Regions from separate parts of the Dietzia cercidiphylli genome, predicted to be linked through region 1. Evidence: riboswitches for the same ligand, from Rfam matches in the RefSeq annotation. Region 1 holds a riboswitch; each other region holds the start of a gene.
The links. Region 1 has a riboswitch for cobalamin ahead of ABD250_RS17375 (ABC transporter substrate-binding protein). Riboswitches for the same ligand answer to the same signal wherever they lie in the genome.
Positions count from the first base shown of each region.

Region 2: another riboswitch for cobalamin. It lies ahead of ABD250_RS10025 (VWA domain-containing protein); the one in region 1 lies ahead of ABD250_RS17375 (ABC transporter substrate-binding protein).
Region 3: another riboswitch for cobalamin. It lies ahead of cobN (cobaltochelatase subunit CobN); the one in region 1 lies ahead of ABD250_RS17375 (ABC transporter substrate-binding protein).

Region 1 is NZ_BAAAQG010000024.1:123,007-132,893, reverse strand. It holds gene ABD250_RS17405 (MarR family transcriptional regulator) at 1-238, shown strand, start outside; gene ABD250_RS17400 (SDR family oxidoreductase) at 267-941, shown strand; gene ABD250_RS17395 (2-dehydropantoate 2-reductase) at 1,015-2,085, shown strand; gene ABD250_RS17390 (hypothetical protein) at 2,146-2,883, opposite strand; gene ABD250_RS17385 (ABC transporter ATP-binding protein) at 2,876-3,658, opposite strand; gene ABD250_RS17380 (FecCD family ABC transporter permease) at 3,655-4,842, opposite strand; gene ABD250_RS17375 (ABC transporter substrate-binding protein) at 4,844-5,848, opposite strand; cobalamin riboswitch at 5,965-6,086, opposite strand; gene ABD250_RS17370 (Lrp/AsnC family transcriptional regulator) at 6,244-6,525, opposite strand; gene ABD250_RS17365 (SgcJ/EcaC family oxidoreductase) at 6,560-6,934, opposite strand; gene ABD250_RS17360 (sugar porter family MFS transporter) at 7,112-8,545, shown strand; gene ABD250_RS17355 (GyrI-like domain-containing protein) at 8,744-9,379, opposite strand; gene ABD250_RS17350 (tetratricopeptide repeat protein) at 9,550-9,732, shown strand; gene ABD250_RS17345 (MBL fold metallo-hydrolase) at 9,729-9,887, shown strand, end outside.
Region 2 is NZ_BAAAQG010000009.1:13,149-23,035, reverse strand. It holds gene ABD250_RS10045 (branched-chain amino acid ABC transporter permease) at 1-78, shown strand, start outside; gene ABD250_RS10040 (ABC transporter substrate-binding protein) at 110-1,393, shown strand; gene ABD250_RS10035 (cobyrinic acid a,c-diamide synthase CobB) at 1,485-2,987, opposite strand; gene cobO (cob(I)yrinic acid a,c-diamide adenosyltransferase) at 2,981-3,595, opposite strand; gene ABD250_RS10025 (VWA domain-containing protein) at 3,595-5,811, opposite strand; cobalamin riboswitch at 5,834-6,020, opposite strand; gene cbiT (precorrin-6Y C5,15-methyltransferase (decarboxylating) subunit CbiT) at 6,109-7,371, shown strand; gene ABD250_RS10015 (cobalt-precorrin-4/precorrin-4 C(11)-methyltransferase) at 7,368-8,135, shown strand; gene ABD250_RS10010 (SRPBCC family protein) at 8,467-8,928, opposite strand; gene ABD250_RS10005 (helix-turn-helix transcriptional regulator) at 9,331-9,633, opposite strand.
Region 3 is NZ_BAAAQG010000012.1:157,982-167,868, forward strand. It holds gene ABD250_RS13005 (MFS transporter) at 1-273, opposite strand, end outside; gene ABD250_RS13010 (TetR/AcrR family transcriptional regulator) at 347-961, shown strand; gene ABD250_RS13015 (NTP transferase domain-containing protein) at 958-2,778, shown strand; gene ABD250_RS13020 (hypothetical protein) at 2,790-2,927, opposite strand; gene cobF (precorrin-6A synthase (deacetylating)) at 2,971-3,783, opposite strand; gene cobN (cobaltochelatase subunit CobN) at 3,776-7,678, opposite strand; cobalamin riboswitch at 7,670-7,862, opposite strand; gene ABD250_RS13035 (nitrite reductase) at 7,944-8,813, shown strand; cobalamin riboswitch at 8,813-8,927, shown strand; gene ABD250_RS13040 (precorrin-8X methylmutase) at 8,981-9,646, shown strand; gene ABD250_RS13045 (precorrin-2 C(20)-methyltransferase) at 9,643-9,887, shown strand, end outside.

The DNA of each region.
Region 1 (9,887 bases):
GGTGGAGAGCATGGGCTACGTGGAGCGCGTGCGGGACCACTCGGACGGCCGCGGCGTCTGCGTGGAGCTCACCGACCTCGGGCGGGCACGGATCGACCAGGTGCTCGAGGCGCGCGACCAGGACTTCGCCGATCACCTGTCCCGCCTGTCCCCGGAGCACCGGGAGACGCTGTCGGCGGCGGTCCCCGCCCTCAACGCACTCCTGGACGCCTTCGACGGGACCGCGACCGCCCGCTGAGCCTCCGCGGCGTCTACCCTCACCGGACATGGGCACAGTCATGATCACCGGCGCCTCGCGCGGGATCGGCGCGGCCACGGCCAGGGCGCTCGAGTCGGATCACGACCTGATCCTGGTGGGCCGCGACGCCGACGCACTGGCGTCGGTGGCCCGCTCCTGCAGATCCGCCCGGGTGGTGACCGCGGATCTGACGACGGTCGACGGGGTGTCATCGGTCGCCGACGGGATCACCTCCCTCGACGGGGTGGTCCACTGCGCCGGGGTGGCCGACCTCGGGCGGATCGACGAGTCGGACGCCGCCGAGTGGCGTCGCGCGTTCGAGATCAACGTCCTCGCGGTGGTCGAGCTCACCCGGGTGTTGCTCCCGGCGCTCCGCGCGGCCCGCGGCCACGTCGTCGTCATCAACTCCGGTGCCGGGACCACCGCCAAGCCGGGCTGGGGCTCCTACAGTGCCTCCAAGTTCGCGCTGCGCGCCGTCACCGACACCCTCCGCGGCGAGGAACCGGCCCTGCGCGTCACCTCGATCCATCCGGGACGCGTGGACACCGACATGCAGCGGGCGATCGTCGCCGCCGAGGGCGGGAAGTATGACCCGTCGGCCCACCTCAGCCCGGACTCCGTGGCCACCGCGGTGCGCCACGCCCTCGACTCGGGGCCCGACGCCCACCCGACCGAGGTGGTTCTGCGACCCCGGCGCCACTGAGATCCCCTCGACCCGGTGGGCACGCGCGCGATCCCACCGCCGGACCGCTGCGCATGTCGTAACGTCCAGCACCATGGTCGGCACCGACACCCCGCTGCGCATCACCGTCATCGGTGCGGGCGTGGTCGGGTGTTATCTGGGCGGCAGGCTCGCCCGCCACGCCGACGTGACCCTGGTCGGGCGCCCTCATGTCCTCGACCCGATCCGCGCGGTCGGACTCACCGTGGAGTCCGGTGAGGGCGTGGAGGACCGCCTCCACGTGCCCGCCGAGGCGCTCACCCTGGCCGAGACGCCGGTGGCCGTCCGACGCTCGGACGTGGTGCTCGTGTGCACCAAGGCCGGCTCCACCGCCTCCGCCACCGCCGAGTTCGTCCCGTACCTGCGTCCGGGATCCCTGGTGGTGGGCCTACAGAACGGTCTGCACTCGGCCGATCTGATCCGCGAGGGCGTGGACGCCACACCGGTGATCGCCGGGATCATCCCCTTCAACGTCGCGCGGACCGGCCCCGCGACCTACCGTCGGACCAGCACCGGGGAGATCCGGATCGCCGAGCATCCCCTCGCCGCCCCGCTCCTGCGCGTGATGGAGGAGGCCGATCTCCGGGTGCGCGCGACCGACGACATCCAAGCGGTACTGCACGGCAAGGTCCTGCTGAACATGAACAACGCGGTCCAGGCGTTGTCCGGCCTCCCGCTGAGGACCGAACTCCTCGACCGGGACCTGCGCAGATGCGTCGCGCTCTGTCAGGCCGAGGCCAACCGGGTCTTCACCGCCGCCGGAGTGGTGTCCCGGGTACCCATCGCGGTACCCGCCGGCATGCTGCCGGCCGTCATGCGGCTGCCCACCCCGGTGTTCCGCAGGCTCGCCAGGGCGGTCATGCGGGTCGACGCCGACGGGACGTCGTCGATGAACGACGACCTGGTCCGGGGCCGACCGACCGAGATCGACATCCTCCAGGGGGAGGTGGTGCGGATGGGTCGGTACCTCGGTGTCGAGACGCCGGCGTGTGCGCACATCGTCGAGCTGGTGCACGAGGCCGAACGGGCCGGACCCGATCGCCGCCAGTGGACCGGCAAGGCACTTCTCGCCGAACTCCAGCGGGCACGGCGACGCGCACGACGGCTGGCGCGGCTGCAACTCTAGGGCAGGCGGTCGCCCCGGGGCGGCAACTCTGGGGCAGGTGGCCGGCCCCGGCCCGACACGTCAGGACGACGTGCGCCGCAGGAGCTCTGCATACCGGTCCGCCGGGGTGCGACGCGGGCAGCCGGCGCACTTGTCGCCCGCGGTCGCGACGTAGATCAGGCAGCAGGACCCTCGAAGAACGAACCGACGGGTGTCGCCCGGTCCCTCGACGTCGACGTAGCGGACCGGCAGCAGCGGCGGGCGGACGACATCGCGGGCCAGTTCGCAGCCACGGGCGGGGTCGCCGGCGGCGCGGCCGGCATCGAGCGCCCTGCCGGCGATCGAGTCCGAGCCGATCGCCCACAGCGCGCGGGGCGCCGCCCCGGAGACCTGCGCGAGTGAGGCGATCACCGCCTCGTGCGCCTCGCACAGCGCCTGCGCGAACGCGGTCACGGACGTCAGCACGCGGTCCGAGCGGGCGGCCCGGAGATATCCGTTCGCCTGGAGGGACACCGTCAGTCGGTCCGGCCGGGGGTCGGGAGCGACACCGGAGGTGAGGAGCATCGTCAGTGGCGCGGCGACGAGGGACGAGCTGGCCGAGTACCACCAGAGGGTGGCGTTGACCCTCGGATCGTCGTGCGCCCACCGTCGCCCGGTGTCCGACACGCGCGCCGCGAGCCAGCGGGGGTCGGTCAGCACCGCCCCGGGGAGGACCTCGGGGCCGTGGGAGATGGTCCGGGCGAACTCGCCGAGCGGTGCGGCGATGTCCGCGTAGGCGGCAGCGAGGCCGGGCGGGGCGCCGGGCGCGGGGTCACTCATCGGCGAGTCCCCAGACGTCCAGCGTGCGGCCGCCGCCCGGCCGCGGCCGCACCTGCCCGCGGACCCTGAACACCTCGGCCAGGAGGGCGGGATCGAGCACCTCCTCGGGCGCACCGGTCGCCACCACCCGGCCCTCGTCGAGGACCACCATCGCGTCGCAGTACTCGGTGGCCATCCGGAGGTCGTGGAGCGTCAGCAGGACCGCCAACCCGCCGGCCGCCAGCTCCCGCAGCAGCGCCAGGACCGAGAGCTGCTGGTGCAGGTCGAGGTGGTTGGTGGGCTCGTCCAGCAGGAGCACCTCCGGCTGCTGCGCCAACGCCCGGGCGATCGACACCCGCTGGCGTTCGCCCCCCGACAGGGCCAGGACGTCGCGGGCCGCCAACCCGGCCAACCCCACACGGTCGAGCACGGTGTCCACCACGTCGGCGTCGTCGGTCCCGAACGGCTCGAACAGCCCGCGTGTCACCGTCCGGCCCAGTCGCACCGACTCCCGGACCGTGATGCCACCCAACGAGACCGGCTCCTGAGTGCTCACGCCCACCGTCCGCGCCAGGGCCCGCCGGCGGAGCGAGGTGATGTCGTCGCCGTCGAGGCGCACCAGTCCGGCGGTCGTGGGCAGGGCCCGGTAGCAGGTGCGCAGCAGGGTCGTCTTGCCACTGCCGTTGGGGCCCACCAGCGCGGTGACCCGGCCGGGTGCGATGGTCAGGTCCACCCCCTCGAGGATCCGGCGACCCCCGAGGTCGGTGGAGACGTCGGCCGCGGTCAGTGTGGTCACGTCGCCGACCTTCCGTAGCGCCGCCACAGCATGATCAGGAACACCGGACCCCCCACGATCCCCGTGACGACGCCCACCGGGAGCTCGGCACCGTCGCTGACGGACCGGGCCGCGATGTCGGCCAGCACCAGGGCCACCGCCCCGAGCACCGCGGCCGTCGGCAGTAACCGGGCCGACGTGCGCCCGGTGACGTACCCGGCGAGGTGCGGGATGAGCAGTCCGATGAACCCGATGGTCCCGGAGACCGCCACCGCCCCCGCGGTGAGCATCGAGACCAGCAGCAACATGAGCAGCCGGAACCGCGGGACGTTCATGCCCATGGCCGTGGCGCCGTCGTCGCCGGTCAGGAGGAGGTCCAGGTGGCGGCTGGACAGCATCACCAGGACGCCCGCGACAGCGAGGATCGAGACCGGGGCCAGGAGCATGGTCCACCCGGCGTCACCGAACCCGCCGGCCAGCCAGCGCATGACGGTGCCCAGTTGGTGGTCGTCGCCCAACACCAACAGCGTGAACGTGTTGAGCGCGCCGAACATCATCGTCAGGGCCGCCCCCACCAGCACGATCGCCGTGGTGTCGTGCGCGCGACGGGCCACCAGGACCACCCCGGCCAGTGGCAGCAGGGCGCCGAGGAAGGCGGCCATCGGGAGCGTGAAGACGCCCCACATCCCGGCACCCACGCCCAGGACGGTCAGGACGACGACGCCGAAGCCGGCCCCGGACGACACCCCCAGCAGGTACGGGTCGGCCAGTGGGTTGCGCGTGACCGCCTGGGCGACGCCTCCCGCCACCGCGAGGGACGCGCCCACCGCCGCCGCCATGAGCGACCTCGGCAGCCGGGACTCGATCACGATCGCCTCGCGGGCCTCGGACCACCACGGGGTGAAGGACCCCGGGGCCACGCGGTGGGCGACGATCGCCCAGACGTCTCCGAGGGGGATGGACACCGACCCCAGAGAGACCCCCACCGCCACGGCCAGGGCGAGAAGCCCCAGCAGCGGAGCGAGGACCAGTCCGAGTGGCCGCCTGCCGCGGCGCGGGCCGGTCTCGCGGCCCGGGCTCGTGGCGCGGAACGGGCTCGTGGCGCGGAACGGTGACGGGAGGCGGGACGACGCCGAGGGGCGGCTCGGAGCCGGTGTCGCCGCATCGCCCGCGCCACCGCCACGGTCGTGGACGACCGTCGCCATATCAGCCACCGAAGGCGTCGGGGTGGAGCTCGCGGGCGATCGTCTCCACCGAGGTCGCCATCCGCGAACTCTCGAAGAAGTCGGCCAGGGGGACCACCACGATGCGGTCGTCGCGGATCGCCGGCGTGGTGGCCATGATGGGCTGGTTGCGCAGGTACTCGATCTTGTCCTCGGCGCTGGTGGCCCCGTAGTCGAGCACGACGATCGCCTCCGGTCGGCGTTCGCCGAGGATCTCCCACGTGGTCTTGAGGTAGGGCCGGTCGCCCTCGATGAAGATGTTGTCGGCTCCCGCGTACTCGCCGATCAGCTGGCCGATGCCGACGCCGCCGATCGTCAGGGGCTCCGCCTCACCGCTGTCGTAGAAGAACGTCGGGGTCCCCGTCACCCCGGCCTCGTCCAGGGTGGCGCGGACCGACTCGATCCGGTCGACGATGCGGTCGGTGAGCTGCTGCGCACCCTCCTCGACGCCGAGGACCCGGCCCAGCTGGGAGAAGTCGGTCTCGAGCATGGAGACGTCCGGGAACCCGTCGCCGCAGTACTCGGAGAACAGGAAGGTGTCGATGCCCGCCGCGTCGAGCGCGTCCCGGCTCCGGCCCTCCTTCTCGTCGAACGCGCTGCGCATGCCGGCCACCACGAGGTCGGGTTCCAGATCGACGATCTGCTCCCAGCTGGGATACTCCTCGGCCAACCCGGGAATCGCCTCGAGTTCCTCGGCGACCTCCGGCAGGACGTCCTCGCGATCGGCATAGCCCCGGCCGACGATCCGATCCCCCGCACCCATCTGGATGAGGGTCTCCGTGACGTGGGCGTTCATCGTGATGATGCGCTCGGGCGGGGCGTCGAACGTGGACTCACGCTCGCAGTTGGTGATGGTCACCGGCTCGGCGAACGCCTCATTCGAGGTGGCGCTCTCCTGAGCCTCGCCGCGGGAGCAGCCCGCGACGACGACGCCCGTGACGAGCAGCGCGGCGAGCGCCGTGGTGGACCTGGACTGGCGACGGAACATGATCAGACCTCGGATCGTGTCGTGTGCCCACGAACACACGAGACCCGCAGGCGGGCGACCGTCGACACCGGCCACCGACCGTGCAGGACTCCGGATCGCAGACCGCGGCGATGGACAGAGTCGCGTACCTCCGGGCAGGTAATCGGGCTCGTCGTCACCGAGGTGACGGCACACCGTTGCGGGTCAGCGCCGGATTCTCACCGGTCTTCCCCTGCGTATCCGGAGATCAGCAAGTCGTGGTGACAGTATGCACATCCGCCTCGACGGCCGCGGGGGCACCTCCCCGGAACACCCACGGGGGGCCGCCGCTGCGGAACCGGATACCGGGCGCGGTGGCATCGGGCGGAGGGCGCGCTGGCCGCGGCGCGGGGCGCGGGGCCGCTGCGGATCGGCGTCTACTCGTCGTACCCCAGGGAGAACGCCGCCTCGAGGTCGTGCTTGGACAGCGCGCGGAACGCGATGTGCGTCTCGGTGTCGACCACGCCCGGGACCTTGTTCAGGCGGTCGGAGACGATGTCGGCCACCTCCTCGTTGCGGCGGGCCCGCACGAGCACGATGAGGTCGATGGTGCCCGTCACCGAGTACACCTCGGAGACCCCGTCGATCTCGGCGATCGCCTCGGCGACCTCGGGGATGCGCGCCGTCTCGGCGTGGACGAAGACGATGGCGGTGATCATGGCCTGAAGGGTAGTCCAGTCGCGCGGCCCCGGTTCAGCGCATGTTCTCCGGCGTCCAGTACGCGCGCATCGACCGGATCTTGCCCTGCTCGTCGTGGGTCATGAGGTCCCACACGTTGATGGTGGCCTTGGAGTCGGCGTCGAAGTGGGTGGTGATCTCGAAGTTGAACAGCAGGTCGTCGCCACACACGCGCGCCTCGAGCACCTCGCCCTCGATCTTCAGCGCCACCACGGACGAGTAGAACTCGCGGATGGCCGCCTTGCCCTCGTGGACGGTGCCGTTGCCGACGGGGTCCTCGACCGTGGCGTTCTCGGCGTAGAGGTCCAGGACCGCCTCGAGGTCGCCGGCGACCAGCGCGGCGATGTAGGAGTCGGCGGTGGCACGGATCTGCTCGGGGGAGGCACTCACGGCGGTGGCCCTTTCGGTATGACGACGAGACACCTCGAGCCTAGAACGTGTTCTCGATCAGAGCGTTCGTACGCCGCAATCGATAAAGAATATGTGACTTGCGCCACATTGGTAGCGGGCCTACGCTCCGTTCACCAGACATCAGGACGTCCATCCGGCCCGGGAACGGGGTACGCCATGTCCACACGGAACGTCTCGGCCAGGAGCTCGGACGAGGAGTCCTTCCACACCGGCAGGGTGGTGATCATCTCCCTGGTCGCCGCGCTCGGCGGGTTCCTCTTCGGCTTCGACACCGCCGTCATCAACGGCGCGGTGGACGCCGTCCAGGAGACCTTCGGCATGAACGCCGGTCTCACCGGGTTCGTCGTCTCCTCGGCCCTGCTCGGCTGTATCGCCGGCGCGTATCTCGCGGGCCGCCTCGCCGACCGCTGGGGGCGCACCCGCGTCATGGTCCTGGCCTCGGCGCTGTTCACCGTCAGTGCGATCGGCTCCGGGCTCGCGTTCGGCCCGTGGGACCTCATCCTGTGGCGGGTGGTCGGTGGCCTGGGCGTCGGCGCGGCCTCGGTCATCGCGCCGGCGTACATCGCCGAGGTGGCCCCGCCCTCGATACGCGGCCGCCTCGGGTCACTGCAGCAGCTCGCGATCGTCTCCGGCATCTTCGTGGCCCTGCTCTCCGACGCCTGGCTGGCAGCCGTGGCCGGAGGCGCGATCGAGGAGCTGTGGCTGGGGATCCAGGCCTGGCGCTGGATGTTCCTCACCGAGCTGGTCCCCGCGATCACCTACGGCGTACTGGCGCTCATGATCCCGGAATCCCCCCGCTACCTGCTGGCCAAGGGGCTGGTCGGCGAGGCGAGGGACGTCCTGCGCACCATCCAGTCCAGCGGCGTCGACAACCGGATCAAGGAGATCCGTGCGACGGTCCGCGAGGACAGGAAGCGGTCGTGGCAGGACATGCTCACCCCGAGCGGCAGGAACCTCCTGCCGATCGTGTGGATCGGCATCGTGCTGTCCGTCTTCCAGCAGGCCGTGGGCATCAACGTGATCTTCTACTACTCCACGTCCCTCTGGCAGTCGGTCGGCTTCACCGAGGCGGATGCGCTCACCCAGACCGTCATCACCTCGGTCACCAACATCGTGGTGACGATCGTGGCCATCGCACTGATCGACAAGATCGGGCGTCGCAGGCTGCTCATGACCGGCTCGGTCGGCATGACCGTCTCGCTCGCGGTGATGGCCCTGATGTTCAGCACCGCCACGATGGGTCCGGGGCCCGACGGCGAACTCGCTCCCCAACTCGGCGACACCCAGGGGCTGGTCGCGCTGATCGCCGCCAACGGTTTCGTCGTGTTCTTCGGGATGTCCTGGGGCCCGGCGGTGTGGGTGCTGCTCGGCGAGATGTTCAACAACCGCATCCGCACGGCGGCGCTCGGTCTGGCGGCGGCCGCCCAGTGGTTGGCGAACTTCGCAGTCTCCACCGCGTTCCCGCCGATGGCCGAGTTCAGCTTGACGTTCACCTACGGCTTCTACGCGGTGTCGGCGCTGCTGTCCTTGCTGTTCGTGGCCAAGTTCATCCCGGAGACCACCGGCCGCTCGCTGGAGGACATGGAGTAGCCCGGCCCCCGCGCAGGCGCTCCGCCGATCCCCCGCCCCGCCCCCGCCAGGCCCGTCGCCAAGAGCGTTCCGCACACATCGGCCGAGAAAGGGGTGCGCGGAACGCTCTTCTCGACGCGGGCCGGGTGGCGGGCCGGGCCGGGCCGGGCCGGGTGGCTGGCGGGTCGGGCGGGCGGGCCGGGCGGGTGGCCGGGACGATCAGGCCGCGTCGTCGGGCGTCCGGACCGGGCAGAACAGATCGGTGCGCAGGGTCGCGGGGTCGATATCCGGCGTGGGTTCGGTGACGTACGACTCCCAGAACGGATTCGCCGGGGCGCGTCCCAGGGAGCCGATCTCGCCCATGAACCCCGCCCACGCCTCGCCCAGACCGTCGTAGGAACCGAGGTAGCTCATCACGGCGACCTCTCCCGCCGGCAGTTCGGATGCCACCACGCGCATCCCGCCAGGGTCCACCGACGCCCCGCCCACCCGATCGGGCAACGGCTCGTCCAGGGGGAAGCCGATCTCCAAATCCGCCATGGGTTCCGGCTCCTGGGCGATCCTCGTGTACAGCGCGAACGCGGCGGCAGCCGGCGTCACCCCCGCGGCGAACAACGCCGGGAACGCCGTGCCGAACGCCGAGTCGAAGAACTCGCTGATGGTGGCCATGGGCACGTTCGTCGCCCGGACGACCGCCGTGGGCACCGCGGGCACCGTGAACAGGCGGACGCCGTCCACGGGCTCCGGGCCGAGGTCGGGGTAGCCGGGGGGCGGACCGTGCGGCTGGTCCCGGGGCGGGACCGGGGACGACGACGACATCATGAGTCCTCCTCGAGCGGCGATGCTGCTGCACATTGTGCTCCTGTCGCCGGCGCCCGGGAAGGGGTTCCGGTCAGCCACGGTGGCGTGGGCGTGGGCGTGGCGGCGGCGTGGGCGAGGGCCGGCGGCGGCGTGGTGGCGGGGGCGGGGGCGTGGTGGTGGTCACGACGAGTGCACCCGCGCAGCCGGACGGGGACACTGGGGGCATGTCGACATTCCGCCTCCGCACGCCGGACCGCACCCTCGATCTGGGCGAGTTCGACAACGCCCAGGAGGCCCTCGAGCACGCCGTGACGCTGCAGCCCGACGCCCATCCGGTCAACGGCGACCTCCAGGTGTTGGTCGGGGACGAATGGCACGAGGTCGCCACGGAGGGGGACATCTCGTGACCCCCGCCGGCTCCGGATCGGTGACGCAGTGCGCCACCTGCGGGGTCGAGCGGGCCGAGCCGGTGCCCGACGTGTGCCCGATCTGCGCCGATGAGCGCCAGTTCGTCCCCGCCGGCGGCCAGCGGTGGACCGACCCCGAGGCGTCGGCCGCGCGC
Region 2 (9,887 bases), on a different contig from region 1:
TTGTTCGAACCGCGCGGTCTGTACGGCGTGTGGCTGCGAATGCGGATGTATTGGAAGAGCTTCCCGTTCACCTACTGAACCCACCCACTGAACACCTGAGGAGAACACCATGAAGTCGAAGACACTACGCAGCGGGGTGGCCGGCCTGTCGGCGATCGCCCTGGTCCTGGCGGGCTGTGGCCGCGACGACGGCGGAGACACCGAGGTCGCCGGCGTCACCGAGGAACCGTGCCCACAGGCGATCGATGACTCGAAGGGCTGCATCTACCTGGGAGCGATCACCGACCTGACGGGACCGTTCTCACCGATCGGCGCCCCGATGATCGAGGGCTCCCAGGCCTACTGGCAGAACGTCAACGAGAACGGCGGCATCGGCGACTACGAGGTCGACATGGTGACCCACGTCCGGGACAACGCCTACAACGAGACCACCCACTCCCAGGAGTACCGGGAGATCAGGGACCAGGTCCTGATGTTGGCCCACTCGATGGGCACCGCCCACACCAACGGCATCCTCGACGACACCCGGCAGCAGAACATCGTCACGGTCCCCGCATCCCTGGGGTCGAACTGGCTGTTCGAGGAGGGCGTCATGGAGTTCGGCACCAGCTACTGTGCCGAGGCCATGAACATGGTGGACTACGCCGTCGACAACTTCGACGCGACGAGTGTCGGCGCGGTGCACTTCCCCGGTGACTACGGTGACGACGCCGCCAAGGGCGCGGAGATCGCCGCCGAGGAACGCGGTGTCGAGTTCACCCGGTACACCACGGCCCCCGGCGGGACCGACGAGCAGACCGCGGTGATCCAGCGGATCCTGGCCGATCAACCGGACGTCGTGGTCCTCTCCACCAGTGCGATCGAGACCGGCGCCATCGTGGGTGCCACCGTCGCGCAGGGGTTCGAGGGCCAGTTCATCGGTTCCACTCCCACGTGGAGCGCCGGTCTGATGGGAAGCCAGGCCGCGCCGGCACTCGAGGCGCGCTACCTGCACGCCGGAGCGGTGGCTCCGTGGGGCCACGACTCGGAAGGCCACATCGAGATGCGGGAGGTCGCCGAATCCATGGGGACCGAGCCCGATGACTGGTTCGTCCTGGGTTGGGGTGCCTCGTCGGTCATCCACGGACTCCTGGAGCAAGCGGTCGAGAACGATGAGCTCACCCGAAGCGGTCTCTACGAGTCGGTCGACTCGCTGACGGGGGTCGACACCGGTGGGATGTTCGCGGAGGGAGCCGGGGACTACTCGGGAGACGTCAACGAGAACGCGTCCCGCTCGAGCATCATCAACCGGATCGAGCCGGGCAGTCCCACGGGCCTCGTCCTGGAGGAGGAGTGGTACGAGGGACCCACGGCGGCCGACTTCGAGTACACGGAGGCGTGCTACCTGATGTGACCGCCCTGAGGTGATCCTCTCAGCGGATACCGGCCGCCCGTCGACCACTGTCGACGGGCGGCCGGCTCGTTGAGGGACGCTCCCCCGCACGTCACCCGGTGGAGCGCATCGCGTCCCTGCGGCCCTGCGCATCGTGAGTTCGGGCGACGCGGGCGACCTCGGCCGCGAACCTCGCGGCCATCGCGGGGTGCCCGGCCCAGTGGGTGTGGAGGTACGACGCGTGCAGGGTCGGGGTCGCGAAGCCCTCGACGCGATCGGCCCACGTCCATGCGGCAGCTGCGCCGGACGTGCCCGCGCCGGCGTCCCCGGAGCCCACGCCGGCCGCACCGGAGCCCGGGGTGACCGTGGTGCGGTGGAACTCGTGGCCGGTGACCTCGGTGCCCGCCACCGTGAGGAGGTTCGTCGACCCCGCGGTGACGCGGCGGTAGCCCAGCGTGAGGCGCGGGGACATCGCCGCGTCCGCCGGCACCGCCCCGATCATCGGGGCGCCGTCGAGGGTGCGGCAGAGGTAGAGCAGTCCCGCGCACTCGGCCACGGTGGGCACACCGGCGCCGAGGGCGGTCCGCAGCGCCGTGAGCATCGGGCGGTTGGCGGCCAGTCCCGCCGCGTGCACCTCCGGGAACCCGCCGCCGAGGTAGACGCCGGCGGTGCCCTCGGGCAGGGCGGAGTCGGCCAGTGGGTCGAAGACGGCCACGTCGCACCCCGCGGCGTCGAGCAGTTCGACCGTCTCGGCGTAGCGGAAGGTGAAGGCGCGGCCCCCCGCCACGGCGACGACCGGTCGCCGGGGCCCGGACAGCGCCAGCGCCGGCGGTCCCGAGTCGGGCAGGCCCCCGACCAGTGCCTCCTCCGCGGACCAGGCCGGACCGGACAGCGCCGGCGCCGTGTGGGCCAGTCGCATCACCGCGTCCAGGTCCACGGAGGCGGCCAGGCGATCCGCGAGGTGGTCGAGGCTGCCGGCCGCCCCCGGTCGCTCGGCCGCGGGGACCAGGCCGAGGTGGCGGGACGGGGCGGTGACCTCGTCGTCCCGGCTCAGCACCCCGAGCACGGGGATCCCCAGTGGCTCGAGGGCGCGGCGCACCTCGTCCGAGTGCCGGACGGAGCCGGCCTTGTTGAGGATCACGCCGCCGATCCGGACGGACGGGTCGAACGTCGCCATCCCCAGCACCACGGCCGCGATGCTGCGCGAGGCGTGGGAGATGTCCACCACCAGCAGGACCGGGGTGTCGGTGAGGCCGGCGACGTGGGCGGTGGAGGAGAAGCCGTCGCCCCCGATCTGGCCGTCGTACAGGCCCATCACGCCCTCGATCACCGCGACGTCGGCCGGCCGCGGCGCGGCCTGCGCGCCGTGTAGCAGGAGGGGCACGATTCTGTGCTCGCCGACCAGGTGCGGGTCGAGGTTGCGGCCCGGCCGCCCCGTCGCGAGCTCGTGGTAGCCCGGGTCGATGTAGTCGGGGCCGACCTTGTGGCCCGAGACCGTCAGGCCCCTGCGCCGCAGGGCCGCCATGAGCCCGGTGGCGACGGTGGTCTTGCCGTGACCCGACGCCGGAGCGGCCACCACGAGCCGGGGCAGGTCGGTGCGCGATCCGGTCACCATTCGATCCCCCTCTGACCCTTCTGGCCGGCGTCCATCGGGTGCTTGACCTTGGTCATCTCGGTGACGAGGTCGGCGACCTCGATCAGCCGGGGGGCGGCGTCGCGGCCGGTGATCACCACGTGCTGCCGACCGGGCCGCGAGGTCAGCGTCTCGACCACGTCCTCGACGTCCACCCAGCCCCACTTCATCGGGTAGGTGAACTCGTCGAGCAGGTAGAGGTCGTGCCGCTCGTCGGCGAGCCGGCGCTTGATCTCCGCCCAGCCCTCGGCGGCGTCCGCGGCGTGGTCCTCCTCGGTGCCGTCCTTGCGCGACCACGACCAGCCCGAGCCCATCTTGTGCCACTCCACGGGCCCGCCCTCACCGGTCTCGGCGTGCAGGCGGGCGAGGCGTTCCATCACCGTCTGCTCGCCGATGCGCCACTTGGCGGACTTGACGAACTGGAACACCCCGATGTCCCACCCCTGGTTCCAGGCACGCATGGCCAGGCCGAACGCGGCCGTGGACTTCCCCTTGCCGGGCCCGGTGTGGACCATGATCAGGGGCTTGTTGCGGCGTTGCCGGGTGCTCAGCCCGTCGTCGGGCACGCGGGCCGGTTGTCCCTGCGGCATCAGGCCACCTCTCCCTCTGTCAGCGCCGTGGTGCGGCGGTCAGGGGCCGTGTGGGTGCGGACGGTGCGGGTCAGTCCCTCGGCCGTCACCTCGCCCAGCGGGATGTGCTCGGCGCCCAGGTGCGTGGCGAGCTCGGAGGCCAGGCCCATGCGGAACCGGCCGCTCTCGCAGTCCACCACCACCGACGCCACGCCTAGGGAGGCCAGCCCGGCCGCCGCGGCGCGGGACCGGGCGAGGGCGTCCGGGCCGTGGGTGGCGCGGCCGTCGGTCACGACGACGACGAGGGGTCGCCGCTGCGGATCGCGGACCCTCTCGACGCGGAGGAGCTCGGCGGCGGTGAGCAGCCCCTCCGCCAGTGGGGTGCGGCCCCCGGCGGGCAACTCGGCCAGGCGGGCGGCGGCCACGTCCACCGAGGAGGTGGGCGGCAGGGCGACCTGCGCGCCGGACCCGCGGAAGGTCACCAGCCCCACCTTGTCGCGGCGGCGGTAGGCGTCCAGCAGCAGGGAGAGGATGGCGGTCTTGACCTGCTCCATGCGGGTGCGCGCCGCCATCGAGCCGGAGGCGTCCACGCAGAACAACACCAGGTTGGCCTCCCGGCCCTCGCGGACCGCCGAACGCAGGTCGCGGGCGGACAGGAGCAGTCGCCCGCCGTCGCGGCCGGCCTCGCGGCCCCGCGCCGCCTGATGGGACGCGGCGGCGCGGATCGTGGCGGGCAGGTGCACGTCGGACCCGGTGAACCCGGCCGAGCCGGTGCGCCGGCCGGTGGTGGTGGTCGCGCGGGACCGGCGGCCGGAGACACCGTGGCCGGTCCCGGCGACGGTCAGCAGCCGCGTGCGATACGGGTCCGAGGCTGCCGTGACCGTTCCCGGCTCGGTCGCCGCGCCGCCCGGTCGGCCGTTCTCGCCGGCGTCGCGGTCCCCCTGCTGCGGGTCGCCGGTCTCGGTGCGGGTATCAGCGTCAGCGCCGGCGTCTGTGTCGTTGCTCGACTCCGACCTCGGCCCGTCCTCGTCCGCATCAGACTCGGTGCGATCGGTGCCCTCAGCGCCCTCGGTGTCTCCGGCGTCGCCCGGGTCCTCGGCTGATGCGCCGGACTGCGGGTCCTGCTGGCCGGTCGTGGAGTCGCTCGTGTTGTTGTCGTCGTCGTTCTTCGTGTCGTCTTCTCCCGGGCCGTCCGTGTCGGGGCCGTCGTCTCGCGGATCGGGCTCGTCGTCGTCCCCCAGGAGGCGGTCGAGGAGGTCCTCGTCGAGCCCCGGGGCGTCGAACGGTGCGCGGCGACGGCGGTGGGGGAGCGCCATGCGCGCGGCCACGCGGATGTCGGCGCGGGTGATGCGGGTCCGGCCCTCCCAGGCGGCGTGGGCGGCGGCCGTGCGCGCGGTGACGATGTCGGCGCGCATGCCGTCGACATCGAAGCCGGCGCAGACGGTCGCGATCGTGGTCAGCGCCCAGTCGGTGAGCTCGATGCCGCCCACGCGCTCCCGGGCGGCGACGATCCGCTCGCGCAGGGCCAGCTCGTCCGCCGCGAACGTGGCGGAGAAGCCCTCCGGGTCGGAGTCGAAGGCGACCCGGCGGCGGATCACCTCGGCCCGCAGCGCCGCCTCGCGCGGGGCGGACACCTCGACGGTGAGGCCGAAGCGGTCGAGAAGCTGGGGCCGGAGTTCGCCCTCCTCGGGGTTCATGGTGCCGATCAGGACGAAGCGGGCGGCGTGCTCCACCGACACCCCGTCCCGCTCGACGGTCACCCGGCCCATGGCGGCGGCGTCGAGGAGCTGGTCCACCACGTGATCGTGGAGCAGGTTGACCTCGTCCACGTACAGCAGTCCGCGGTGCGCCCGGGCCAGCAGGCCGGGCTCGAACGCGGTGACGCCCTCGCTCAGGGCCTTCTCCAGGTGCAGCGACCCGGCGATGCGGTCCTCGGTCGCGCCGATCGGCAGCTCCACCAGACGGACCGGCCGGTGCTCGGTGGGCGCGTCGTGGGGGATCGGACCGTCGGGGGTGTCGGTGCCGCGGTCGGACGGGGCGCTGGAGAACCTGTCACCGGCCACGACCTCGATCTGCGGCAGGATCCCGGCGAGCGCGCGCACCATCGTGGACTTGGCGGTGCCCTTCTCTCCGCGGATCAACACGCCGCCGGCCGACGGCGAGACCGCGTTCAACAGGAGGGCAAGCGCCATGTCGTCGGAACCGACGACGGCGCTGAAGGGGTAGTGCAGTGGCATGGGGGCTCCCGCTCTCGTCTGCCAGGCTGGTCAGCGCGAGGCCGGTCTCCGGACTTCCCGGCTCATCTCGGGCGTTCGCGCTGGACGCGTTCGCCTCAGAGGCCGGGTCACCGTAGCGGGCCCTGTGCCGGATTCTCACCGGCTTCCCTGATTCTCCCCTCCGCACCGCCTGGGGCGGGTCGTGGGGCACCTCGTGCTGTTGGGGTGTAGTTGTCTCTCCTGGCCGAGGCTACCCAGCGTCCTCGCGTTCCGGGCGGTCGGGCTCGGCGGGCGGGTTCGACGGTAGGGTTCCGCGTCATGAACGGACAGGTGGTCGTGGTGGGGATCGGCGGTGACGGCTGGGCCGGCCTCGACGAGGCCCGTCGCCGCGCCGTCCTGGGCGCCGACGTCCTGCTGGGCGGGGAGCGGCACCTGGCGATGATGCCGGACGAGGTGGTGGGCGAGCGCGTGGCATGGCCGCGGCCGCTGCGCTCGAGACTGCCCGATCTGCTGGCGCGCTACAGCGGCCGGTCGATCGTGGCCCTGGCCTCGGGCGACCCGCTGGTGGCCGGGGTGGCCACGACGTTGATCGGCCTGCTCGGCCCGGAGTCGGTGGAGGTGCTGCCGGCGGTGTCGTCGGTCGCGCTGGCCCGCGCCCGGATGCGGTGGCCAGCCGAGACGGTGGCGGTGCTGCGCGACCACCGCGAGCTCCCCGGTGTACTGGCGCCGGGGCAGCGGCTGGTGGTGTTGAGCGCCGACCGGCACACTCCTGGGGACGTTGCCAGGGCGCTCGCCGTCGCTGGTTTCGGGGACAGCGTGCTGACCGTCCTCTCCGATCTGGGGAGCCCGGCCGAGGCACGTCAGAGTTGTGTGGCGCGCGACTGGGATCCGGGCCGCGCGGTGCCCCAGCTGCACGTCCTTGCCGTGGAGTGCCTGGCCGGGCCCACCTCGCGCCCGCTCGGTGTGGCCCCAGGACTGCCCGACGACGCCTTCGAGAACGACGGCCAGCTCACCCGCCGCGACCTACGCGCCTCGGCTCTCTCGCGGCTTGCTCCGTCGGCCGGCGAACTGTTGTGGGACGTAGGCGCCGGCGCCGGATCGGTGGGCATCGAGTGGATGCGGGCACACCCGTCCTGCCGCACTGTGTCTGTAGAGGCCGATCCCGAGCGGGCCGCGCGCGTGGAGCGGAACGCCGCGCGGCTGGGGGTGCCGTCGCTGGAGGTCGTCCACGGGCGCGCGCCGCAGGCTCTCGAGGGGCTGCCGCAGCCCGATGCGGTGTTCGTGGGTGGCGGAGGCACCGCGCCCGGCCTGCTGCGGCAGTGTTGGGAGGCGCTGCGTCCCGGCGGCAGGCTGGTCGCTCACGCGGTGACGATCGAGACGGAGCGGGTGCTGATCGATGCCCGCGCGGAGTTCGGCGGTGAGCTCGTACGGTTCCACGTGGAACACGCCGACTCGATCGGCTCGTTCACCGGCTGGGCCCCGGCGCGGGCCGTGGTGCAGTGGTGCGCGATTAAGCCCTTCGCTGTTATGGCAGATTCCGCCGCTGCGGCGGACTCCGGGGAGACAGGGGAGACCTCGTGACAGTTCACTTCGTCGGGGCCGGCCCCGGCGCCGCCGACCTGCTCACGCTGCGCGCGGCTGCGGCCCTGGCCGCGGCGGACGTCTGCCTGTACGCGGGCACCTATCTGGACGACGGCGTGCTCGACCACTGCCGGCCCGATGCGCGGGTGGTGGACACCCAGCACCTGGACCTGGACGGGATCATCGCGGAGATCGTCGCCGCCCACGCCGAGGGGCTCGAGGTGGTGCGGCTCTGCTCGGGTGACCCGTCGCTGTACTCCGCGCTCGCCGAGCAGACCCGCCGGCTCGATGCAGCGGGCGTGCCCTGGGACGTGGTGCCCGGCGTCCCGGCCTACGCTGCCGCCGCCGCCGAGCTGGGGGTGGAGCTGACCGTGCCCGAGGTGGTGCAGTCCGTCGTGTTGACCCGCGTCCAGGCCCGATCGACGGTGATGCCGTCCTCCGAATCGCTGGAGAACTTCGCCGCCACCGGCGCGACGCTGGTGCTGCACCTGGCGATCACCCGGATCCGCGAGCTCGCCGAACGGCTGGTTCCCACGCACGGCGCGGACTGCCCGGTGGCGGTGGTGGCCAATGCGAGCCGCCCGCACCGCGTCGAGCTGCGGGGCACACTTGCCGACATCGCGGACGCGGTCGAGTCCGCCGGTCTGCGGCAGGCGGCGGTGATCCTGGTGGGCCGGGCGCTGGTCCGGCCGGGGGAGGCCGAATCGTGGTTGTACGCCTCGGATCCGGAGAGGGCGGCGAAGCGGCGGGGCGGGGCGGGGTAGGTGGAACTCAGAGTTGAAAGTTCGACCACAGTCACGGAGGCCGAGGTGCCAGGCTGTGCTCGTGGTTTCCGAGGGCGGCATCTACACTCGAGTCTCCCTGCGGGACGCTCATCCGGTCGATTACTGGGCGGGTAGACCCGGACTCACCATACCGGCTGTCCACTTCAGATCAGGGTGTGGTCGGTCCGTGAGGTAGCGGAAGACGTCTCTCCGAACTCTGCCGGCGGGCTGTCGTCGAAGTAGCCGTTCCCGCGCATTGCTCCTCTTGCTACTGCCCAGTCGCAAGAGAGTTATCCCTGGCGAAGTCCACCCGTGGGGACGAGTCGGTTGGTCAGGCCTCGGCGATAGCTTTGATGCTCTCCAGCGTGGTGCCAAGGGCAGTCTCGAGCTCGTCAGCGTGGTTCGGGCCCCCGCCGAGGAGCGTCGCGGCGAAGAACCGGCCGATCGGATTGAGCTTGCCCGGCACGGACCGACGCTGGGCCAGCTTGGTACCGGTCTGCGTCGGCTGGAGCTCGAAGGCCCAGCGGGCGCCGCTGGTCTTCGTGTCCCAGGCGACACGCTTGTGTGGCTCGAACTCGATCACAACGTTTCGGGTTGGCCAGACGACCAGTTTGCGGCGGTTCCAGCCGATGTACTGCTGGCCCTTCCGGAAGCCTCCCGGCAGCAGCGGTGTCATCGCGACGAGTTCGGGCGACGACCGAACGAGCACGGAGGTATCCGTGACGACCTCCCACACGCGCTCGACGGGGGCGTCGACCTCGACCTCGGCGCGAAGCTCGCGGGTAGTGCTCATGCCATGCCTCCTTGGCGGGTTGAGCCGCGCTGGGTGTGGTGAACACTCTGGCGTGACCGGAATTGCGACCAGTGCAAGGTCGGACCGCTTCGCAACACAGTACGTCGCGTAGGGCGTACCCCGTAGTGACGTTGCTCTTCGTCGTGGTGTTGGTCCCCATGTCGACGAGCTCGCTTACGAGGGTGTGGGCCGCGCAGGTCCGGGACGCTGGCTGAGCAACACCGAATCCGCGGTGGTGCAGAAAGCGACCGTTCGTCCGGACGTGGTGACGGTGGATGTGCTCAGCCCCTATGACATCTCCGAACTCGATCAACTGCAGAGAGAAGCCGAACAGATCGTCCCCTGGGGGCCTCTAGTAGTGGTCGACCACGCTGTCGGGGCGCCACGATCAGTGCCGACGGGTCACTCGTTGCCGTCGCCAGCACCCTTTCGCGGGGCCCCCAGCACGCTGAGTATCTCCCCGACCATGTGGTCCCGTTCGAGTGGATGGCGCAGCGGCAGGTCTCGGTTCAGGCTGTAGCGGTTACGGCGCCCGTCGCGGATGCGCTGCAGGTACCCGGCCTCTTCCAGTTCGGCCACGATCCGCTGGGTGGCGCGCTCGGTGATCCCGACCGCATCGGCGATGTCGCGCAGTCGCGTCTCGGAGTCCTGCGCGATGCACAACAGGACGTGCGCGTGATTGGTGAGAAACGTCCACTCTGCCACTACGCCACCCCATCACCGACGACTTCCGAGTGCCATTTTGCCTTACGTGAATCACGGTACGCATGTGGGCGTGCACGGAGCCCGTCCCACCGCGGGCCCGGTCCGCGCGCCGCGCCACAACACGCGACACCGATTTAGGCTGTTGCAAAACATGTCGTGAAAGTCATGTATTGTCGTTCCCGTTACTCGCTCGGAACAGGCGGCTAGCGCGCCACGACGGAGATCAGCTCGTCCCGCTCGGCGGCGCACGGACT
Region 3 (9,887 bases), on a different contig from region 1:
GATGAGGGTGGCCCGGCGGCCGAAGCGGTCGCCCAGGGCGCCTGCGGTGAGCACGAGCGCGGCGAGCGCCAGCGTGTAGGAATCGACGATCCAGGTGAGCTGGGCCTGGGTTGCCCCGGTGGCCACGGCGATGTCCGGCAGGGAGGTGTACAGCGCGGACATCGTGGCGACGACCAGCGACACCGCCACGATGTTGACGAACAGCAGCCAGCGGCGCCGTCCGGTGGTCAGTTCCAGCACTTCGGCTCCCTGGGGTCGGAGGTGTGGCGACATCTGAAGAAACGATACCGCCGGTATCGGTCGGGTCACCACACCGTATCCCACCGGGGGCCGTCACAATGGACCCATGCAGTCTCCGACCGATCCGCGCCGCGCCCGCTCGCGGGGAAAACTCCTGGACGCCGCGGTGGACCTGCTCCTGTCAGGTGGTGCCGCGGCGGTGACGGTGGACGCGGTCACCCGCGTGTCCGGCGTCGCCCGGACCACGCTGTACCGCAACTTCCCCTCCACCGACTCACTGATCGCGGCGGCGTTCCGGCGCCTGCTGCCGGCGCCGGAGCCGCCTCCGAGTGACGCCCCGGTGCGCGATCAACTCGTCCAGTTGTGCACGTCCATGACGCGCCTGATCCAGGACGCCCCGCTCCAGCAGTCGATGTGGGGATGGCTGGCGATGGGCCGGGGTGCCGGGGACGACGACGAGGTGGGCGAGCTGCGCCGCGGCGTCGTGGACTCCTACGCCGCCCCCCTGCACGCCGTCCTGTCCACCGCCGAGTCCGCCGGAACCCTGATCCCCGGGGACCGCGACCTGGCGGTGGCCCAGCTCGCCGGGCCGGTGGTCCTCGCGCGCATGATCGGACTGCGACCGTTCACCGCCGCGGACATCGAGATGCTCGTCGACGACTTCCTGCGCAGCCGCCTCGCGGGGGAGGCTGCCCGGCACCGCGCGGTGGCCGACTCGTGACCGGCGCCGCCGGCGCGATCGTCCTGACCGGGGGCCGCGCGAGCCGACTCGGCGGCGCCGACAAGGCGGGGATCGCGGTGGCGGGCCGGCCGATGCTCGAGACCGTGGTCAGGGCCGCCGCAGCGGTGTCGGACGCGGTCGTCACGGTCGGCCCCGGGGGTGACACCTGCGAGGAACCGCCCTACTCCGGTCCCGTCGCCGGGATCGCGGCGGGGCTGGCGGCGCTCCCGGAGCGGGTGGACCTCGTCGTCGTCGTCGCCTGCGACCTCCCGGACCTCGACGACGACACCCTCCACGCCCTCGTCGCCGCGCTGGGGCGGCCCACCGCCGAGTCCACCGGGCGGCCCACCGCCGAATCGACCGGGCGGCCCGCCGCCGCCCTCGCCGTCGACGCAGGGGGCCGTGACCAGTACCTGCTCGCCGTGTGGCACCGCCCCGCCCTCGCCGCGCGACTGGACGCCCTGCGGCGGTTCGGCGGCCTGGGCGGGCGACCGGTCCGGGCCCTGTACGACGACGAGGTGCTCACCCGCGTGTCAGTGGGCGCGCCCGCGCGGGACGTCGACACCTGGGCCGAGGTGGTCGCCTCCGGGCCGATCGCACTGGCCGACGTGAGAGCCGCCCTGCGCGTGGGGCTCGTGCCGCTGCCCGCGACAGCGCGCCCTCCGCTCGCCGCGATCGGGGGCGTCCTCGCCGCTCCGCTGGTCGCGGCCGACCCGATGCCGCGCGAACCGGTGTCGGCGATGGACGGCTACGCCTTGGCCGGTCCCGGCCCGTGGCGGCTGACGGGACCCGCGCTCCGGGCGGGGACGAGTGCGCCCGGTGGGCTGGTCGCCGGCACCGCCGCGCCCATCGCGACCGGCGCACTCGTCCCGGTCGGCAGCGACAGGGTGCTCCGCCACGAGCTCGTGGAGGTGACGCGGGACGGCTCCGGGCCGGCGGTCGTGACCGCCTTGCCCGGGGCCGCCGGCCAGGACGACCTGCGGCCGGCGGGCGAGGACTGGGCCGCCGGCCGCGAGCTCGCGGAGGCCGGGGTCACGCTGGACCCGGCGCTCTCCTCAGCGGCCCTCTCGGCGGGCCTGACCTCGGTCATGGTCCGCGGACCGGTGCGCGCGATCGTGGTGACGACGGGCGACGAAGTCCTGCCCGCCGACACCCCGTCGCCGTTGCCGCCGGGCCGGATCCGCGACACGGTCGGCCCGCTGCTCGGCGGGGTCCTCGCGCGGGCGGGGTTCGACTGCGCCGGGCCGCCCGGACACTGCCCGGACACCATTGATGCCATGGACCGGTTGATCTCCGGCGCGGCTGGTACCGGTGCCGGTTCCGCACACGAGGTCGGGCCCGGGCAGCCCACCGTGGACGTCATCGTCCTGGTCGGCGCGACCGGCCGCGGGGTGGCCGACCACCTCCGTCCCGCCCTCGAGCGAGCAGGCGCGACGATCGTGCTGGACGGGGTCCGGGTCCGTCCCGGGGGCTCGCAGATCGTGGCGGCGCTGCCCGACGGCCGCGTGCTGCTGGGACTTCCGGGCAATCCCCTGGCGGCGGTGAGCGCGGCCGCCACCACTGGCCGCGCGGTGGTCGACTCACTCACCGGCCGCGAGCGAGCCGCGGTCCTGGCCCGGGTGACCGCTCTCGACCGGCTCTCCGCCCCGGGCCGTGCGCGGATCCTGCCGGCCCGCCCCGACGGGGCCGGCGGATGGGCGCTCTCCGGCCGGGTCCGCACCGCCCACCTGGCCGACCTCGCAGGCGCTCCCGCGCTCGCCGTGGTCCCGGAGGGAGCCGGGGCCGACGACCCCGTGGAGATCGTCGACTGGATCTGACCGGGCGGCGGTCAGCGCTTGCGGTTGCGGATCTTCTCCGCGAACTCGCGGGCCTTGCGCTGGTTCTCCGGCTTGGACGCCTCACGCTTGACCACCTCGGCGGCCTTGAGCGCGACGCCGGTCCGCAGGGCATTTCTCAGGAAAGCCATAGTGCACCTCTGTTCTCGGGGGAGCGCCAGTGTAGGCACAGTATCAGCCCGCCGCGACCGGGCGGCGCAGGAGGTACACGTCCATCACCCAGCCGTGCTCCGCGCGGAGCCGCTCACGATTGCCCCGCAGCTCGCCGAGGACGTCGCCGACCCTGCCCGCGAGCAGGCACTCTCCCGCATCGCCGAGGTTGCCGCCCCACCAGATGTGCCAGTCGGCCAGGTCCTCCAGCGGCAGGTCCGCGTTGAGCATCACCACCACGTTGTCCGCTCCGCCGGCGACGACCTCCGCCAGACGCCGGCCGGTGGTCACGGTGACCGTCCCGCCGATCTCGTGCAGGACCAGCCGGTGACGCGCCGCCAACACCTGTAGAGCGGAGATGCCGGGGATCACCTCGACGGCGAAGTCGAGCCGGCCACGGGCGAGGATCCGGTCGACGATCCGCAGCGTGGAGTCGTAGAAGGCGGGGTCGCCCCACACGGGCACCGCCACGTCGCCGGGCCGGTCCGCCAGCACCCGCTCCCACGCCAGGGACCGGGCCTCGTGCCAGTCCAGGACCACGCCGCGGTACCCGACGTGGGAGGAGGTCGACCGCGACGAGCGGTCCCGCTCCGGATCGGCGACCCCCACCAGCTCGACGCCCGGCGCGTGGCGGGCGAGTAGCTGCCGACGGAGATCGACCAAGGGGTCTGAGGCCCCCTTCACCGCGGCCACGGCGTAGGCGGACTCCCGCAGGGCCGTGATCGCCTCCACCGTGATCTGGTCCGGCCCCCCGGAGCCGATCCCCACCACCCGCACCCGGCGGCGCGGGGTGCCGCCGGCCTCCCCGGCCGGGAGGCGGGACACCCGGTCAGTCACCGTGGGTGTCCTCGAGGTCGCCCTCGACGTCCAGGTAGACCTGCCGCATCCGGTCCATGATCTCGGCGTCCGGCTCGGCCCACAACCCGCGGTCGGCGGCCTCGGAGAGCCGCTCGATCATCCCGCGCAACGCCCACGGGTTGGACCGCCGCAGGAACTCCTGGTTGGTCTGGTCCAGCACGTACTCCCTGGCCAGCGTGTCGTACATCCAGTCGTGCACGACCCCTGCGGTGGCGTCGAACCCGAAGAGGTAGTCCACCGTCGCGGCCAGCTCGAAGGCCCCCTTGTAGCCGTGCCGCTGCATGGCCGCGATCCACCGGGGGTTGACCACGCGAGCCCGGAACACCCGGACCGTCTCCTCCGCGAGCGACCGGGTGCGGATGGCGTCCGGCGTGGTGGAGTCCCCCACGTAGGCGCGGGGTTCGGCGCCGGTGAGCGCTCGCACGGTCGCGATCATCCCGCCGTGGTACTGGAAGTAGTCGTCCGAGTCGGCGATGTCGTGCTCGCGGGTGTCGATGTTCTTGGCGGCCACCGCGATGCGCCGGTAGTTGGTGCGCATGTCGTCCGCGGCCGGGACGCCGTCCAGGTCGCGGCCGTAGGCGAAGCCGCCCCACCGGGTGTAGACCTCGGCCAGGTCCCGGTCGTCCCGCCAGTTGCCGGCCTCGATGGTCTGCAGGATCCCGGCGCCGTACGACCCCGGCGCGGAGCCGAAGATGCGGGTGGTCGCACGACGGTGGTCCGAGTGCTCGGCCAGGTCCGCGCGAGTGTGGGCGGCGACATAGTTCTGCTCGGCGGGTTCGTCGAGGTCCGCCACCATCCGGACGGCGTCGTCGAGCATGGTGATGACGTGCGGGAAGGCGTCCCGGAAGAAGCCCGAGATGCGGACCGTCACGTCCACGCGCGGGCGACCGAGCTCGGCGGCCGGGACCACCTCGAGACCGTTGACCCGGCGGGAGGCCTCGTCCCACTCCGGGCGGACGCCGAGCAGGGCCAGGACCTCGGCCACGTCGTCGCCCGAGGTCCGCATGGCCGAGGTGCCCCAGATCGACAGTCCCACCGAGCTCGGGTACTCACCGGTCTCCGCCACGTGGCGGTCCAGCAGGGAGTCGGCCATCGCCTGGCCGGTCTCCCAGGCCAGCCGGGACGGGATCGCCCGAGGGTCCACGGTGTAGAAGTTGCGGCCGGTCGGCAGCACGTTGACCAGGCCGCGCAGGGGCGAACCGGACGGTCCGGCGGGCACGAACCCGCCGTCCAGGGCGTGCATCACCGCATCCAGCTCGTCGACGGTGGCGGCCAGACGCGGCACCACCTCGCGGGCGGCGAACTCCAGGACGCGGCCGACCTCGTCGTCGTCATCCAGACCCGCGGCGGTCAGGACCTGCGGCACCGCCGTGAGGTCCCACCCGCGGGCGTCCATGTCCTCGACCAGCGCCCGGGCCCGGGCCTCCACGCGGTCGACCTCCTGGGTCGGGGCGTCCTCCCCCAGCCCGAGGGCGCGGCGCAAACCGGGAACTGCGCCGAACTCGCCGCCCCACACCTGCGAGGCGCGCAGGATGGCGAGCACCAGGTTTACCCGGGCCTCGCCGTCCGGCGCCTGACCCAGCACGTGGAGTCCGTCGCGGATCTGGACGTCCTTGATCTCGCAGAGCCACCCGTCGACGTGGAGCAGGAAGTCGTCGAACTCCTCGTCCCCGGGCTGCTGCTCCAGGCCCAGGTCCTCGTGCATGTGCGCCGACCGCATGAGGGTCCAGATCTGCGCGCGGATGGCCGGCAGCTTGGCCGGGTCCATGGACGCGATGTTGCCGTACTCGTCCAGCAGCTGCTCGAGGCGGGCGATGTCGCCGTAGGACTCGGCGCGGGCCATCGGCGGCACCAGGTGGTCGACGATCGTGGCGTGGGCGCGGCGCTTGGCCTGGGCGCCCTCCCCGGGGTCGTTGACCAGGAACGGGTAGATCAACGGCATGTCGGCGATCGCCGCGTCGGTCGCACACGCGGCCGACAGCGCGGCGTTCTTGCCCGGCAGCCACTCCAGCGAACCGTGCTTGCCGATGTGGACCAGCGCGTGGGCGCCGAAACCCCGCGCGAGCCACCGATAGGCGGCCAGATAGTGGTGCGAGGGCGCCAGCTCGGGATCGTGATAGATCGCCACCGGGTTCTCACCGAACCCGCGGGGCGGCTGGATCAGCAGGACGACATTGCCGGCCTGGATGGTGGCCAGGACGATCTCGCCGGCGTCGTTGACGAACAGCTGACCGGGCGCCTGCCCCCAGGCCTCGACCATCTCCGAGCGCAGCGACTCGGGCAGGTCCGCCGCCCACCGGAGGTAGTCGTCCGTGGAGATCCGTACGTGACTGTCGGTGAGCTGGGCGTTCGTCAGCCACTCCTCGTCCTGTCCGCCCGCGGCGATCAGGGCGTGGATCAGGGCGTCGCCGGCGGCGGTGTCGTCGGCGTAGGTGCTGTCGGTGCCACTGTCGGCGACGTCGAGGAACCGGGCGATCGGGCTGTCGTCGGGGCCCAGGTCGTAACCCTCGTCGCGCATCCGGCGCAGCAGTCGGATGGTCGAGACGGGGGTGTCCAGGCCGACCGCGTTGCCGATCCGGGAGTGCTTGGTCGGGTAGGCCGAGAGCACCAGGGCGATCCGGCGGTCCGCCGCGGGCACATGACGCAGCCGGGCGTGCGAGACCGCGATCCCCGCGACGCGGGCGCAGCGTTCGGGGTCGGCGACGTAGCGAGGCAGCCCGTCGGCGTCGATCTCCTTGAAGGAGAACGGCGCGGTGATGATCCGGCCATCGAACTCGGGGATCGCGATCTGGTTGGCCGAGTCCAACGGGTTGACGCCGTCGTCGGAGGCCTCCCAGTCCTCCCGACTCCACGTCAGGCACAGTCCCTGCAGGACCGGGATGTCGAGCGTGGCGATCCGTTCGACGTCCCACGTCTCGTCCTCGCCGCCCGCGCTCACCGCGCCCGGCGTGGTCCCGCCGGCGGCCAGGACCGTGACGATCAGCGCGTCGAGCGTCCCGAGTGCGTCGAACAGCTCGTCGGGCGCCGATCGCAGGGACCCGGCGAACACGGGCACGCCGACGGCCTGCCCGGTGGCGTCGATCGCGTCGGCGAGCGAATGGGCGAACCCGGAGTTCCCGCTCACCTCGTGCGCCCGGTAGTAGAGCACTCCCACGCGGGGAACGCGCCGCGACTGGTCCACGCGGGGAACGCCCGGCGACTGGTCAGTTCCGCTCACGTTCTCCCAGGTCCCGTTCCGGGAATCGCGTCGTATGTGACCACTCGCCGGGGAGTCGGGGGAATCGGCGGCACCCGGCCGCGGCGGCATCCCCCACACCGGGACGCTCTCCGGGGGCGCGAACCCGGTCCCGGTGAGCAGCACGGTGTCCGACAGGAAGGCGTGGAGCTGGGCGAGGTTCCGCTCGCCGCCCTCGGCCAGGTAGCGGTGGGCCTCGGCCGCGATGCCGATCGGGACGGTGGAGAGCTCCATCAGGTCGGCGTCCGGGGCCTGCTCGCCTCCCAGGACGACCACCGGCCGCCCCGAGGCCATGACCGCGGCGAACCCGGGCTCCCACGACCGCCGCGACCCGAGGATCCGGACCACCACCAGGTCGGCGCCGTCGAGCAGACCGGGCAGATCCGCCTCGACGTCCAGGCGGGACGGGTTGCCGAGCGTCCAGTCCGCCCCGGAGGCCCGCGCGGAGAGCAGGTCCGTGTCGGAGGTGGACAGCAGGGTGATGCGCGGTGGCTGGCTCGAGTGCCGAGGCGGTGCCGTGTCCTCCGGTGATGCCGTGTTCTCCGGCGATGCCGCGTCATCTGATGGTGCCGAGGCGTCCTCAGGGGACGCCGAACGCCGGTCATGGCGCATGTTCTTCTCCAAACCCTCGTGGAACATGACGCCGTGGCCGGTCTCCTGGCTTTCGCATCGACGCCGCGCGACCGACCTTCCCGGGCCTGGGCCCAGTGGTCTCCGCCCCGCTCTGGGACGGACGAGGGTGCGCGACTTACGCGACTACAGTGGCGAGGGCCGCGCCGGCTTTTCCTCCGGCTTCCCGAGCACCACGGCACCGGCGAGCCTATCCGGCGCCGGTCCCCCGCGGATGTCCGGCCGTCGGCTCCCCGCTCCCCGCGAGCCACCTCTGGCTGCCACACTGTGCCCCGTGAGAGCTTCCGGACCGACCCGCCGCACCCGCACCGACCTGTGCCCCGGTGTGCTGCGCCCGTGGCCCGCCGAGGACGGCGCCCTGGTCCGGCTACGAGTACCCGGAGGGCGCGTGTCGCCGGAGTCCCTCGCCGCGCTGCACAGGGTCGCAGCGAGATACGGCGACGACGACGTGCACGTGACGACCCGCGCGAACCTGCAGCTGCGGGCCCTGCCGATGAGCCGGGACGGGCGGCTCGCGGACGACGTCGTGACGGCCCTCGCCGCGACCGGGCTGCTGCCCGCCCCGTCGCACGAGCTCGTCCGCAACGTGCTCGTCTCCCCGCTCACCGGCCTGGTCGGCGGGAGGGCCGACCTCCGGCCCGTGACCGACCGGCTCGACGCCGGCCTCCGGGCGGATCCCGGACTGGCCGGGTTGTCCGGCCGATTCCTCTTCGTCCTCGACGACGGCCGCGGCGATCTCGTGGACCGCCCCGGCGACCTGGGGCTGGCGACCCTCGACGCCGACACCGTGCAACTCCGGGTGGGCGCGGACTGGTCGGCGGTGGTGCCCCTCGAGGAGGCGGCCGATCGCCTGCTCGACCTGGCGCGCGACTTCGCCGCCGCCCGGGGTACCGGCCCCGACGCGCCCTGGCACGTGCGCGAACTCCCGGTGCCGCTCGCCGCCGCCCGCCCGGGCGATGAGCGTCTCCCCACCCCGATCCCCGCGCTGCCGTACGGACCGGTCCCCGGCTCCTCGGGAAGGATCGAGCATGTCGGGGCCGGGGACGGTGTCCTCACCCGCGCCGTGATCGATCGCCTCACCGGCGACGACGTCACCGAGCTCATCGTCACCCCGTGGCGCGGCGTGCTCACCGTGCGCACGTAGACTCGCCGCTGTCCCACGGCGAGGAACCCGGTGCGAGTCCGGGGCGGTTCCGCCACTGTGAGGCCCGCTCGACGGGCCGCCAAGCCAGATACTGGCCGAGGGATCGACGCGCTCCCTGACGCGTCGCCTGAGACTTCTGACCGGGGCGAGAACCCCGAGGAGGACCCATGCCTGCTGTCCCCAGGCCGCCACGCCGCTACGACTACGTCGACGACGGGCCCGCGATCTACGTCGACTCGTTCGCGACCATCCGGCGCGAGACCGACCTGTCGGGCGTCCCGCGGGACGCCGAGCGGCTCGCCGTCCGGATGGTGCACGGCACCGGGCAGACCGACCTCGTGGACGACCTGCAGGTGCATCCGGGACTGGTGGGGGCCGCGCGCTCCGCGCTCGAGGCCGGGGCGCCGATCCTCTGCGACGCCCACATGGTGGCCTCCGGCATCACCAGGTCCCGGCTCCCCCGGAACAACGACGTGGTGTGCCTGCTGTCCGATCCCCGCGTGCCCGAGCTGGCCCGGCAGATGGGCACCACCCGCTCCGCCGCCGCCCTCTCCCTGTGGGGTGAGCGTCTCGACGGCGCCGTGGTGGCGATCGGCAACGCCCCCACCGCGCTGTTCCACCTGCTCGAAATGCTGCTGGACGGCGCCCCCCACCCGGCGGCGATCGTCGGGTGCCCGGTGGGCTTCATCGGTGCCGCCGAGTCCAAGGCCGCGCTGGCCTGCCTGGCGGACGACCACGGGATCGACGTCCCCTTCGTCACCGTCCACGGGCGACGCGGCGGGTCCGCGATGACGGTCTCCGCCGTCAACGCCCTCGCGCAGGTGGCCGAGTGAGCGCCGGTCCGGCGGGCACGACCGGCGAGGCGGGGCGACTGTCCGGGATCGGCGTGGGTCCCGGGGACCCCGAGCTGATCACCCTCAAGGCCGCCCGACTGATCGGCGACGCCGACGTGGTGGCCTATCACGCCGGGCGGGGCAAGGAGTCCAATGCCAGGCGGATCGCCGCAGGTCTGATCCCTGCCGGTGCGATCGAGGAGGTGCTGGAATACCCCGTGACCACGGGCGTCACCGATCA